4 regions of the Streptomyces sp. V3I8 genome follow, and region 1 is predicted to be linked to each of the others. Evidence: riboswitches for the same ligand, from Rfam matches in the RefSeq annotation. Region 1 holds a riboswitch; each other region holds the start of a gene.
The links. A riboswitch is a leader RNA that binds a small molecule or an ion and turns the genes downstream of it on or off. The one in region 1 is predicted to bind cobalamin.
Positions count from the first base shown of each region.

Region 1 (3,198 bases):
CAGGGCCACCGTCCCGAAGAAGGAGGCGAAGACCCCGCCGCGGTCGATGTCGCCGACCACGAGCACGGGCAGCCGCGCGTTGCGCGCGATCCCCATGTTCACGATGTCCGTCCGCCGCAGATTGATCTCGGCGGGACTTCCGGCCCCCTCACAGATCACCGCGTCATACGTGCCCCGCAACGCGGCCAGACAGTCCAGCACGGTCCCGAGCAACGCCTCCTGGCGTCCGCCGTGGTAGCCGCGCGCACTCATCTCGCCCACGGGTTTCCCCATCAGGACGACCTGGCTGCTGCGGTCGCCGCCCGGCTTCAGCAGGACGGGGTTCATGAGCGCGGTGGGCTCCACGCGGGCGGCCTGCGCCTGCATGGCCTGCGCGCGCCCGATCTCGGCGCCCTCGCGCGTGACGAACGAGTTCAGGGACATGTTCTGCGCCTTGAAGGGCGCGACCTTCACCCCCCGCCGCACCAGCCACCGGCAGATCCCGGCGGTCACGACGCTCTTGCCCGCGTCGGAGGTGGTGCCGGCGACGAGCAGGCCCCTGCCCGGTCCACGGTTCATGAGGTACGCCCCTTCCCGGCGGGCTTCCTGGCGAGTCTCCCGGTGAGCGGGGTGACCAGCAGCCGGCCGGTGACGCACGCGCCCAGCGCGAGCAGGCTCACGCGCCGGGAGAGCCGGACGGCCCGCTCGATGTCTTCGACCCGTACGGCGCGCCCCGGGCCGTTGAGGACGGGCCGGTGCTCGACCCGCCCCGCGTACGAGAGCGTGCCGCCGAGCCGCACCCCGAGCGCCCCCGCGAACGAGGCCTCGACGGGCCCGGCGTTGGGGCTCGGATGCCGGTCGGCGTCCGCACGCCAGGTGCGCAGGGCTCCCCGCGGATCGCCCCCGGCGACGGTCGCGAGGACCGCCGTCAGCCGGGCCCCGGGCCATCCGACGACGTCGTCGAGGCGCGCGGAGGCCCAGCCGTACCGCCGGTGACGGGCCGACCTGTGCCCGACCATGGCGTCCAGCGTGTTGACGGCCCGGAACCCGACCAGACCGGGCACGCCCGCGACCGCGCCCCACACCAGGGCGCCCACGACGGCGTCGGAGGTGTTCTCGGCGACCGACTCGACCACGGCCCGGGCGATCCCGTCGGCGTCCAGCGCCTGCGGGTCCCGTCCGCACAGGTGCGGCAGCCGCTCACGGGCCGCCTCGACGTCCCCGGCGGCCAGCGCCCCACCGACCGCCCGCGCCTCCCGCCCCAGCGAGGTCCCCCCGACGACGGCCCAGGTGGCGGCGGCGGTCAACGCGACGGAAGCGGCACGGCAGTCACGTACGGAACGCCCGGCGGCCACGGCGAGGGCGACGGCGCCGCCCGCGCACACGGCGGTGTGCAGGGCGCCCCACCCCCGGTGGTCCCGCCACAGCACCCGCTCCACGGCGCCCGCGGCCCGGCCGAACGCGGCGACCGGATGCCCCCGGCGGGGATCGCCGAGCAGCAGGTCACCGAGGAGGCCGGCGGCGGCGCCGTACGCGAAGACGCGATCGGCACGCACGGGCTCAGCCCGCTTCTACGTCGGACAGCACCCTCGTACTCGGCACCCTCGTACCGGGTGCGGGCACACTGGTACTGGGCACACTGGTCCACAACGGGCAGCCGCGCATGGCGATATGTCCTCACTCAGGGTGTCCACGCCCTGGTTCGACGAGACCGACGACGAGAGTTCCTGGCTTCCCGGGGGATGGATTCCCCGGTAACAGTGGCGGGACCGCGCCGGATTCGCACCGGCTTCCTCTCCTGCCGTCGTACATGGCCCCGGCAGTCCACCACGGCCCCGGAACACCCGTCAACTTGCTGTTGACCTGCGAAGGGAGAGTGTGCCGAGGCCCACATCCCGGGGGCGGGCCGTTCCCGCGGGCCGGTCGTCCAGCCGGAAATCGACTCTCGGCCGCGCACCCCTGACCACGGGTTCGTGATCACCTTCCTCCCGCTGTCCCTGAGTCGCGGGCCTTCCTGATCCGGCACGGGCGACCCGGGGCACGGCTTCGGGGGCGGACATGCGTCCGCCCCGCCGGGACCGCGGGTGAGGCGGTCCCGGCAGGGCGGACGGTGAGCTCCGGCGGCACGGCTCGTCGGCCGTACCGCCGGTCAGGCGACGATCAGATAGATCCCGTACGCCACCGCCGCCGCGCAGGCCGCGAAGCAGGCGTACGCGCCCGTGACCGCGAGGGCCGCGGAGCCGCCCTGGGCGGTGGCCGTCTCGCGCTTGGAGAGGCCGACGATACCGAGGGTGAACAGGCCCACGAGGGCGACGGTGGAGAGGAGACTGACTCCGAACACGGAGCCGAGGGCTGCCCAGTCGATCTTCATGCGGTTCGTTCCTTACACCGTGGCCGGACGGGCGGGCTCGGCGTCCGGGCCCGGGATGGTGGTCTTCAGATCGCCGCCCGCGCTCGCGAGCACGGCCCCCGTCGTGGTGACCGGGCCCGCGGGGGGCGGGGTGACGGCGGCGATCGCGGTGGTGACGACGCCCGCGGGCTCGTGGTGGTCGTTGACGTTGTCGACGGTGACCGGTCGGCGGCGGGACAGCCTCCAGATGACCCCGGAGCCGGCGACCAGCAGCGCGCCGGTGAGGACGATGCCCCAGGTGCCCTGCTTGGTCAGGAACTCGGCGCCCGCGCCGACCAGTCCGGCGGCCGGGAGCGTGAGGCCCCAGGCGACGAACATGCGGGTCGCGGTCGACCAGTGGACGACACCGCCCTTGCGGCCGAGCCCCGAACCCATCACGGCGCCGGAGCAGGACTGGGTGGTGGAGAGGGAGAAGCCGAGGTGCGAGGAGGCCAGGATGACCGTCGCGGCGCCGGTCTGGGCGGCGAAGCCCTGCGGCGGCGCGAGGTCGGTGAGGCCCTTGCCCATGGTGCGGATGATGCGCCAGCCGCCCAGGTAGGTGCCGAGCGCGATGGCGATGCCGGCCGAGACGATGACCCACAGGGGAGGGTTCGACCCGGGCGAGAGCACCCCGCCGGTGACCAGGGCCAGGGTGATGATGCCCATGGTCTTCTGCGCGTCGTTCGTGCCGTGGGCCAGCGACACCAGGCCCGCGGAGGTGATCTGCCCCGCGCGGTAGCCCTTGGAGGTCGCCTTCTCGCCCGCCTGCCGGCTGATGCGGTACGTCAGCCGGGTGGCGAGCAGCGCGGCGATCCCGGCCACCAGGGGCG
Region 1 covers NZ_JAUSZL010000002.1:6,753,125-6,756,322, forward strand. The annotation lists gene QFZ75_RS29810 (cobyric acid synthase) at 1-558, opposite strand, end outside; gene QFZ75_RS29815 (cobalamin biosynthesis protein) at 555-1,535, opposite strand; cobalamin riboswitch at 1,681-1,815, opposite strand; gene QFZ75_RS29820 (hypothetical protein) at 2,129-2,350, opposite strand; gene QFZ75_RS29825 (inorganic phosphate transporter) at 2,363-3,198, opposite strand, start outside.

Region 2 (3,198 bases), 6.1 Mb from region 1:
CCGTACTGGTCGGCCGGTCCGCCGAACTCGCCGATCAGGATCGGCAGTCGGGCGTTGACGAAGGCGTTCAGGTAGTCGGTGATCTCCTGTGCGGTGTCGTAGACGCTGTACATGTGGATCGAGAAGATCAGGTTGCCGGTGGTGTCGGCGTCGTAGACGGCCTGGGCGTTGGTGCGCATGACGTTCTGCCAGTCCTGGCCCCAGTTGGGTGCGTCCACCATGATGGTGTGCTCGAACCCGGCGGTGCGCAGTTTCTTGACGGCGGCGATCGTGGGAGCGGTCCAGCCCGCCGGATCGGTGTTGCCCCAGGGCTCGTTGCCGATGTTGATGATGACGTAGTTCTCTTCGCCGGCGAGGACGCTCTTCAGGCCGATCCAGTAGTCGGCGGCCTGGTCGAGGGTGGCTGCGGCGCTCTCCTCGGCGTATCCGGTGGTGTCGTGCACCTCCAGTACGCAGATCAGCCGGTTGGCCTTGCACTGGGCGACGACGCCGGCCACGTCCTCGGCACTGTTCTTGGTCCAGCGGTGGCCGTTGGACAGGACGACGCGGACGGTGTTGGCACCGAACGCCTTGATGTCGGCCAGCGACTGCGTCTGGCTCGGATACCAGGTGTGGGCGTGATTGACGCCGCGCATAACGAAGTCGTTGCCGTTGCCTTCGAGCAGGCGTCCGTCGTCGATGTGGAGGCCGGTCGCGAGGACGTCCGGGGACTTGGCATGTGCGGCGGTCGGGACGAGGGCGCCGAGAACGACAAGCCCGAGGAACGCTGCCAGCCCGGCCAGCAGCGCGCTGACGAGGGTCTTTCGAGTCGTGCTTCTTGTTCTTCTCACTGCGACTCCAGAAAGTGAGCGCCAAGAAACGTGAGTTTCGGATGGGTGGGAGCGCTCCCATAGAGTCACTTCGTCAGGGGCACGTCAAGACTTGACGCACGTTCCGACGCGTAACAGGTGTGAAGAACCGCCGGCCGCCCCAGGCACCGTGACCACCCGTACGCCCCTGGGGGGCCGCTTGTCACCACCCCGGTACGCGCACTAGTGTCACCACGCCTTGGTGCTCGGGAAATCGGTGTGATGCCGGTGCGGCCCTCGCCACTGTGATCGGGAAGTCCGGCTCCGGCCCTCACGGGCAGCCACTGGGTCCTCGGACCCGGGAAGGCGGAGCACGGGCGGTTTTGACCCGTAAGCCAGGAGACCGGCCAAGGCGCGTCAACCATCCACGAGGTGCTGGAGAGGGTCTGCAGAGCCATGCACATAGCCGAGGGTTTCCTTCCTCCGGCGCACGCGGTCGCCTGGGGCGTCGCGTCGGCGCCGTTCGTCGTCCACGGAGTCCGGTCGCTCACCCGTGAGGTCAGGGAGCATCCCGAGAGCACGCTGCTCATCGGGGCGTCCGGGCCGTTCACGTTTGTCCTCTCCGCACTGAAACTGCCGTCGGTGACCGGCAGTTGCTCGCACCCCACCGGCACGGGCCTCGGTGCCGTCCTGTTCCGGCCGCCGGTCATGGCGGTGCTGGGCACCATCACCCTGCTCTTCCAGGCACTGCTGCTCGCGCACGGCGGGCTGACCACGCTCGGCGCCAACGTCTTCTCGATGGCGATCGCCGGGCCCTGGGCCGGCTACGGGATCTACCGGCTGCTCCGGCTGTTCGGCGCGCCGCTGATGGTCGCGGTGTTCTTCGCCGCGTTCGTCGCCGACCTGTCCACGTACTGCGTCACCAGCGTGCAGCTCGCGCTCGCGTTCCCCGACCCGAGCAGCGGGTTCCTGGGCGCGCTCGGCAAGTTCGGCTCGATCTTCGCTGTCACGCAGATCCCGCTCGCGGTGAGCGAGGGCCTGCTCACCGTGCTCGTGATGCGTCTGCTGGTGCAGTCGAGCAAGGGCGAACTGACCCGGCTCGGCGTGCTCCTCACCAAGGAGCGGTCCCGGACCGGGACGGCCGACACGACGGAGGCGGTGGCCCGATGAGCCGTAACGCGAAGATCAACACCCTGCTGCTGCTCGTCGTGGCCGCCCTCGCGGTACTGCCGCTGGCCCTGGGACTGGGCGACCACAAGAAGGAACCGTTCACAGGCTCCGACGCGGAGGCGGAGACCGCGATCACCGAGATCGAACCGGACTACGAGCCGTGGTTCTCGCCCCTGTACGAGCCGCCGTCCGGGGAGATCGAGTCGGCGCTCTTCGCCCTGCAGGCCGCCCTCGGCGCGGGCGTCCTCGCCTACTACTTCGGTCTGCGCCGGGGCCGCCGCCAGGGCGAACTGCGGGCCCTGGCCACAAAGGACGGCCAGGACAGGGCGCATGCCACGTCCCCGGCCGGCGGTACCGGTGCGGCACACGGCACGTCCGCGGCCGGCGGTACCGCCGAGTCCGTGTCCCGACGGGCCTGAGTCTTCGTGCTGCCCATCGACGCGGCGGCGCACAGCAGCCGCTGGCGCCACCGCCACCCCGTGGACAAGGCCGTGCTCGGGCTCGGTCTGACCGTGCTGGCGATCTCGCTCCCGCCCTGGCCCGGCGCCGCCCTGGTGCTGGTGACCGCCCTCGTCGTGCTGCTGGGCCCCGCCGCCGTACCCGGGCGCAGGCTCTGGCGCGCCTACCGGGTGCCGCTGGGGTTCTGCGTGACCGGGGCGCTGCCGCTGCTGTTCCAGGTCGGCGGTCCGGACGGGTTCGTGACCCTGGCCGGGGGCGGGCCGGTGCGCGCCGGCGAACTCCTGCTGCGCACCTCGGCGGCCTCCCTCGGGGTGCTGCTGTTCGCGTTCACCACTCCCCTGTCCGACCTGCTGCCCCGGCTGGTGAACGCCGGGGTGCCCGCGCCGGTCGTCGACGTCGCCCTGGTGACGTACCGGATGAGCTTTCTGCTCCTGGACTCGGTACGTCGGATCAGGGAGGCGCAGGCCGCGCGGCTCGGGCACACCACACGGGCCGCCTCCTGGCGCTCCCTGGCCGGGCTCGGCGCCACCGCTTTCGTGCGGGCCTTCGACCGGGCGACCCGGCTGCAGGCCGGGCTCGCCGGGCGCGGTTACGACGGCACCCTGCGCGTCCTGGTGCCGCCGGCGCGGATCTCCGCGCGCTTCACGTTCCTGAGCACGGCCCTGCTCGCGGGCCTGGCCGCACTCACCTTCGTACTGGAAAGGCCGCTGCGATGAGCGAGCCCGTGCTGGTCGCCCTGCGGGGCGCGTCCTACGCGTACGAGGACGGGCCGACCGTGCTC
Region 2 covers NZ_JAUSZL010000002.1:657,099-660,296, forward strand. The annotation lists gene QFZ75_RS03190 (cellulase family glycosylhydrolase) at 1-830, opposite strand, end outside; cobalamin riboswitch at 1,032-1,215, shown strand; gene QFZ75_RS03195 (energy-coupling factor ABC transporter permease) at 1,245-1,958, shown strand; gene QFZ75_RS03200 (energy-coupling factor ABC transporter substrate-binding protein) at 1,955-2,377, shown strand; gene cbiQ (cobalt ECF transporter T component CbiQ) at 2,384-3,133, shown strand; gene QFZ75_RS03210 (energy-coupling factor ABC transporter ATP-binding protein) at 3,130-3,198, shown strand, end outside.
Region 2: linked by a shared signal. The riboswitch ahead of QFZ75_RS03195 (energy-coupling factor ABC transporter permease) and the one ahead of QFZ75_RS29815 (cobalamin biosynthesis protein) in region 1 are both predicted to bind cobalamin.

Region 3 (3,198 bases), 3.7 Mb from region 1:
AGGTCGGCGGACGCCTCGTACGCGGTGAGCATGATCCGCTCGGCGATCCGGGTGGAGAGGGCGCGCGCCCGCGGGGAGTCGAAGGGCAGCCGCAGCTTGAAGAAGACGTCCTGCAGGCCCATGGCGCCGAGGCCCACCGGGCGCCACCTGGAGTTGGAGCGGCCGGCCTGCTCGGTCGGGTAGAAGTTGATGTCGACGACCCGGTCGAGGAAGGTGACGGCGGTCCGGACGGTCTCGTCCAGCCGCTCCCAGTCGATGTCCCGCGCGTCCGCGTCGACGAAGGCGCCCAGGTTGACCGATCCGAGGTTGCAGACCGCGGTCTCCCCGTCGTCCGTGACCTCCAGGATCTCGGTGCACAGGTTCGAGGAGTGGACCGTGTGGCCGGGCAGCGCCGTCTGGTTGGCCGTGCGGTTGGCGGCGTCCTTGAAGGTCATCCAGCCGTTGCCGGTCTGCGCGAGGGTACGCATCATGCGGCCGTACAGCTCACGGGCCGGGATGGTCCTCCTGGCTAGCCCCCGCTCCTCCGCCCCGCGGTACGCGGCGTCGAACTCCGCGCCCCACAGGTCGACCAGCTCGGGCACGTCCGAGGGCGAGAACAGCGACCAGTCGCGGTCCTCGTTCACACGGCGCATGAACTCGTCCGGGATCCAGTGCGCGAGGTTCAGGTTGTGCGTACGGCGGGCGTCCTCACCGGTGTTGTCGCGCAGCTCCAGGAACTCCTCGATGTCGGAGTGCCAGGTCTCCAGGTAGACCGCGGCCGCGCCCTTGCGCCGGCCGCCCTGGTTCACCGCGGCGACCGAGGCGTCGAGGGTCTTCAGGAAGGGGACGATGCCGTTCGAGTGCCCGTTGGTGCCGCGGATCAGCGAACCGCGGGAGCGGATCCGGGAGAACGGCAGGCCGATGCCGCCCGCGTGCTTGGAGAGGCGGGCCACCTGGTGGTAGCGGTCGTAGAGGGAGTCCAGCTCGTCCAGCGGGGAGTCGAGCAGGTAGCAGGACGACATCTGGGGGTGGCGCGTACCGGAGTTGAAGAGGGTGGGGGAGGAGGGGAGGTAGTCGAGGCGGCTCATCAGCCGGTACAGGGAAGCCACTTCGTCCACCGAGCGGTCGCCCGCTTCCGGATCGGGCGCGGTGTCCTCGGCGAGCCCGCTCGCCACCCGCAGCATGAAGTACTGCGGTGTCTCGATGACGGACCGCGTGATCGGGTGCCGCAGCAGATACCGGCTGTGCAGGGTACGCAGGCCGAAGTAGCCGAAGCGGTCGTCGGCGCCCTCGGCGGAAGAGGTGTCCGTCAGCGCGTCGAGCCGGACCGCGTGGCGGCGTACGAACTCGGCCGTGCGGTCGGCGATCAGGCCCTCGCGGTGACCGACGGCGACCGACTCCGAGAAGGAGCGCACGCCCTGCGAGGCGGCCTCCGCGGCGATGGTGACGGTCAGCAGGCGGGCGGCCAGCTTCGAGTAGACCGGGTCCTCGGAGATGAGGCCCGCGGACGCCTCCGTGGCCAGCTCGCGCAGTTCGGGCTCGTCCGCGGCGGCGGACCGGCCGCGCAGCGCGGCGGCGGCGACCCGGCCGGGGTCGGCACCGGGGAGGTCGGCGGTGAAGTCGGTCAGGAGCCGCAGCAGTGCGGTTCCCGGCGCGTCGGCCTCGGCCCTGTCCTGCTGGTCCCGGGTCGCTGCGGCTGTCGCCGTCGCTGTGGCGGAGACCGGATCGGCTGGCGCGATGGTCACGTGGGGCACTCCCTCGCTCGGCACGGGGGCCTGCGGGGAGAGGGGTCGGGGGCACACGGGAGTACCCGCTTCGCGCAGCGGTACGCCGCGTCCACCGGCCCACTCCGCGAGGCCCGGACGTCGTGCGCCCGGGCCGGACGGCCTGGGCGCGCTGTCGGCAGGTCCTCGGACTGACTTTTGTACGACGGTATGCGGGCATACGCGTACAAGTACACCGTTGCGGGACAGTTCCGGATTCGCACCGGATTCCCCTGCGACGACAGCGAGCATGAGCATACATCTGGTGCCGTGTGCCGGAAGCACCCCCCACATGTTGTGTCGCGTCGGCTCCCGGCCGGGCGCCGGAGTATGTCAGAGCGTCAGCTCGTAGGTGAGGAGGAGGAGATCGTCCAGGTGCGGCACGGGGTTCCAGTCGCGGGCCGGAGTACGGGTGAAGCCGAGGCGTTCGTAGATGCGGTGCGCGCTGTGCATGGTGCGCTGGGTGGACAGCGCGATGCCCGTGCAGCCGGCCGTGGCCCGGGCGCGGTCGACGCAGCAGCGGACGAGCGAGGTGCCCACACCGTGGCCGCGGGCCTCCTTCGCGACGGCCAGCATGCGTATCTCGGCCTCGCCGTCGCGTGCGATGTCGGCCATGGGGCCGCCGGCCGGTACGAAGGTCACGGTGCCCAGGAGACGGCCGTCGCCGGCGCCGGTCGCCTCGACGGCGACCAGGACGTCGGCCGAGGCGGCGCGCTTCGCCGTGTCGCGCAGCTCGCCGAGGTAGTCGTCGTCCTCGCCGAAGTCGAGGAGGCCGTCGCCGAGGTACGCCTGCGCGGTGAGCTCGCCGAGGGCCGTGTACTGGGCGGGGAGGGCCCGTCTGATCACGATGTCCATGCGGATCATTTTCGCCCCGCCCCGCCGCCACTCCGCCACCCCCGCCGCCTCCGGGGTCGGGGGCGGGGGCGGGAAGGGGCGGCGGGGGCGAGAACGCTAGTGGCTCGAACCGGCGGTCGCCGGGGGCAGCTCCACCTGGACACCCTTGTCGCCCGCGTCCGCCGTGTAGTCCTCGGCGGAGGTCTCGTCGACACCCTCGGGAGCCTTGAGCGCCCGCAGGACGAACGTCATGACCACCGTCACGATCACGTTCAGCACGATCGCCGTCAGCCCGATGTACCCGATCTCCCCGATCCCGGGGATCTCCTTCGAGGAGCCGCCGAAGTGCTTCTGGGTCGGCGAGGCCACCCCGTAGGCGGCGACCGTGCCGTACAGCATCCCCACCGCCCAGCCCGCGAGCAGCGCCCACCGGTGGAACCAGCGGGTGAACAGGCCGCCGACCAGCGCCGGGAAGGTCTGCAGGATCCAGATCCCGCCGAGCAGCTGGAAGTTGATGGCGACCGTCTTGTCCATGGTCAGGACGAAGACCAGCGCTCCCACCTTCACGAGGAGCGAGACCAGCTTGGAGACCTTGGTCTCCTGGGCGGGCGTCGCGTCGGGC
Region 3 covers NZ_JAUSZL010000002.1:3,040,193-3,043,390, reverse strand. The annotation lists gene QFZ75_RS13230 (ribonucleoside-diphosphate reductase subunit alpha) at 1-1,724, opposite strand, end outside; cobalamin riboswitch at 1,863-2,017, opposite strand; gene QFZ75_RS13225 (GNAT family N-acetyltransferase) at 2,076-2,597, opposite strand; gene mctP (monocarboxylate uptake permease MctP) at 2,694-3,198, opposite strand, start outside.
Region 3: linked by a shared signal. The riboswitch ahead of QFZ75_RS13230 (ribonucleoside-diphosphate reductase subunit alpha) and the one ahead of QFZ75_RS29815 (cobalamin biosynthesis protein) in region 1 are both predicted to bind cobalamin.

Region 4 (3,198 bases), 820 kb from region 1:
CCGATGAGCGAGGTGACCACGCCGACGGGCACCTCCTGGGGATCGAGGACGGTACGGGCCAGGGTGTCCACCCACACCAGGAACACCGCGCCGGTGAGGGCGGCGACCGGCAGCAGCCGCGCGTGGCCGGAGCCCACCAGCGCCCGGGCCGCGTGCGGCAGGACGAGGCCCACGAAGCCGATGGCGCCCGCCGAGCTGACCAGCGCGGCCGTCAGGAGGGCCGTCGCGCACAGCAGCACCAGCCGGGTGCGGGCCACGGACACCCCGAGGCTTGCGGCGGCGTCCTGGCCGAAGGCGAACGCGTCGAGCGTGCGCGCGTACGCCAGGCAGACCACCAGGGCGACCGCCAGCACCGCGGCGCAGACCCAGACGTCGGTCCAGCCGACGCCGCCCAGCGAGCCGAGCAGCCAGAACAGCACGCCCCGGGTGGTCTCGGCGTCGGCGGCGGTCATCACGACGAAGGAGGTGAGGGCGGAGAAGAGCTGCATCGCGGCGACGCCGCTGAGCACGACCCGGTCCGTCGTCCCGCCGAGGGTGTGGCTGAGCAGCAGGACCAGACCGAACGAGAGGAGCGCGCCGAGGAACGCGCCCCCGGACACGGACAGCAGGCCGCCGCCGGCCCCGAGGACGACCACGAGGACCGCGCCGGTGGAGGCGCCCGAGGACACCCCGAGGACGAACGGGTCGGCGAGGGGGTTGCGCAGCAGGGACTGCATGACCGCGCCGCACACGGCCAGTCCGGCGCCGCAGACGGCGGCCAGGAGGGTGCGCGGCAGCCGCAGCTGCCAGACGATCCCGTCCCGGACGGGGCTCAACCGCGTGCCGCCCCGGCCGAGATGGGCCGCGACCACGGACCAGACGTCACCGACACCGATGTCCGCGGGGCCGATCGTGATCGCGAGGGCGACGGAGCCGACGAGCAGGGCCCCACCGGCCGCGCAGAGTGTTCCCACGCGCGGCCGGGTCACCCCGCGAGCCCGAACTCCCGCAGGGCGGCGGCCACCCGCTCGACGCCCTCGACGGTACGGATGGTCGGGTTCAGCGCCTGTCCGCTGAGCAGGACGTACCGCTTCTTCCTGACGGCGGTCATGTTCCTGGTGACCGGGTCGGACTCCAGGAACTCGATCTTCTTCCTCGCGGACTCGGCGGTCTGCGACCTGCGGGTCAGGTCGCCGATGACCAGGACGTCGGGGTCGCGGTCGGCCACCGTCTCCCAGTTGATCTGGGGCCATTCCTCGTGGGTGTCGTCGAAGACGTTCCTCGCGCCCAGCGCCCGGGTCATGATGCCGGGGGATCCGCAGCAGCCCGCCATGTAGGGCGACGCGGAGTTGGCGAACCAGAAGAGGAGGGAGACGCCGGAGGCGTCGACGCCCGAGGTGGCCTTCGCCATCCGCCGCTCCAGTCCGGCGACGAGCTCGTCGCCCCTGTCCTCGACGCCGAAGATCCTGGCCAGGTCGTGTATCTCGCCGTAGACGGCGTCGATGCCGAGCGGTTTCGCGCGGGCGCCGTCGCCGTCTCCGGTGTTGTCCTTGCCCGCGCAGTCGGAGGGCGCGACGTACGCGGGTACGCCGAGCTTCTCGAACTGCTCCCGGGTGGCGACGCCTCCCTTGCCGAGCGTGGACGCGAACGAGGCGGCCACGAAGTCGGGGTCGGCGTCCAGGACCCGTTCGAAGGAGGGGCTGTTGTCGGCGATGCGCGGCACCTGCGCATCGGCCTTCTCCAGGCCCTTCAGCACGGGATCGGTCCAGGTCGCGGTGCCGGCCATGCGGTCGGCGAGACCCAGCGACAGCATGATCTCGGCGGCACCCTGGTTGAGGGCCACGGCCCGCCGGGGCGGGGACTCCACGCGTACGGTGTGGCCGCAGTCGTCCAGGGTGACGGCGGCCGCTCCGGCCTCGGCACCGGGCGGGTCGGCCGCTCCGCAGCCGGTCAGCAGGACGGCGCCGCACAGGAGCAGGGCAGCGGGGCGGGCGGGGCGTGCGAAGGGCACGGAAGTTCCTCGGGCGTCGAGGGCTCGGACGCGGAGCCCGGTCGTACGGTGCTCCCCCGCCGTCCGGTGACCGCGGAGGCCGCCAGCAGGTCTTCGGACTCGGGTTCACCCGGACGGAGCGCCTTCCCGGACCGTCGTTCCGGTCCAGTGGCCGATGCCCCGCCCGTCACCCTCACCGCTGCGCGTCAGCTCCGGATTCGCACCGGATTCCCTGACCCACGTACATGGGTTCGACTGGCTTCCGCAAGCTATCACGGCGGTTTTCGGGCCGGGGCGGCGGTGCGCGGGCACCGTCGCGGACATCCGTCGGGCGCCTCGGCGGACCGTTGCCGGACACCGCGGCGGACACGTGTCGGGCACCGTGCGGGAATCAGCGTGCCGCGCCCGCTGTTGTCGGGCGCAACAGCACCCGTCCGTAAGTCCACGCAAGTCCACGCAAGTCCAGGAGGCCCCTCGTGTACGGCGATCCGGCAACGATCCGCAAGATCCTCACCTAGCGCGGCGACACCTGGGCGGTCGTCGGTCTCTCGTCGAACGAGGGGCGCGCCGCGTACGGCGTCGCGGCCGTGCTCAAGCGCTACGGCAAGCGGGTGGTCCCGGTCCACCCGAAGGCCGAGACGGTCCACGGGGAGAAGGGGTACGCCTCCCTGGCCGACATCCCCTTCCCGGTCGACGTCGTCGACGTGTTCGTCAACAGCGACCTCGCGGGCTCCGTCGCCGACGAGGCGGTCGCCATCGGCGCCGGGGCCGTCTGGTTCCAGCTCGGCGTGATCGACGAGGGCGCCTACGAACGCACCCGGACGGCCGGTCTCGACATGGTCATGGACCGCTGCCCGGCGATCGAGATTCCCCGCCTGGGCTGACCCGGCGCGGCGGCGGTTCGAAGGCCGAGCCGCCGGACCAGGCGGGCCGGTCCGTACGGGAAGCGGGTGCCCGGCGGGACGCGGTCCGGTTCCAGTCGCCGTCCCCGAGGACCAGCAGCGGGTCGAACATCACGACCACCGCGGCGAGCACCAGGAAGAGGACCGGGCCGATGAGCATCGGCAGCAGGAGCGAGTGGGCGGAACCGCCCGTGCCCGGTCCGCCTACCGCGCCGTGCAGGTGCACGCTGACGGCCGCCATGCCCGTGTAGTGCATTCCGGACACGGCGCCTCCCATGACCAGGCTCGCACCGAGGCTGGTCAGGAAGCCGCGGATCGCGACCGCCG
Region 4 covers NZ_JAUSZL010000002.1:7,576,808-7,580,005, reverse strand. The annotation lists gene QFZ75_RS33640 (iron ABC transporter permease) at 1-968, opposite strand, end outside; gene QFZ75_RS33635 (ABC transporter substrate-binding protein) at 965-1,990, opposite strand; cobalamin riboswitch at 2,057-2,244, opposite strand; partial or broken gene QFZ75_RS33630 (CoA-binding protein) at 2,446-2,853, shown strand; gene QFZ75_RS33625 (MHYT domain-containing protein) at 2,810-3,198, opposite strand, start outside.
Region 4: linked by a shared signal. The riboswitch ahead of QFZ75_RS33635 (ABC transporter substrate-binding protein) and the one ahead of QFZ75_RS29815 (cobalamin biosynthesis protein) in region 1 are both predicted to bind cobalamin.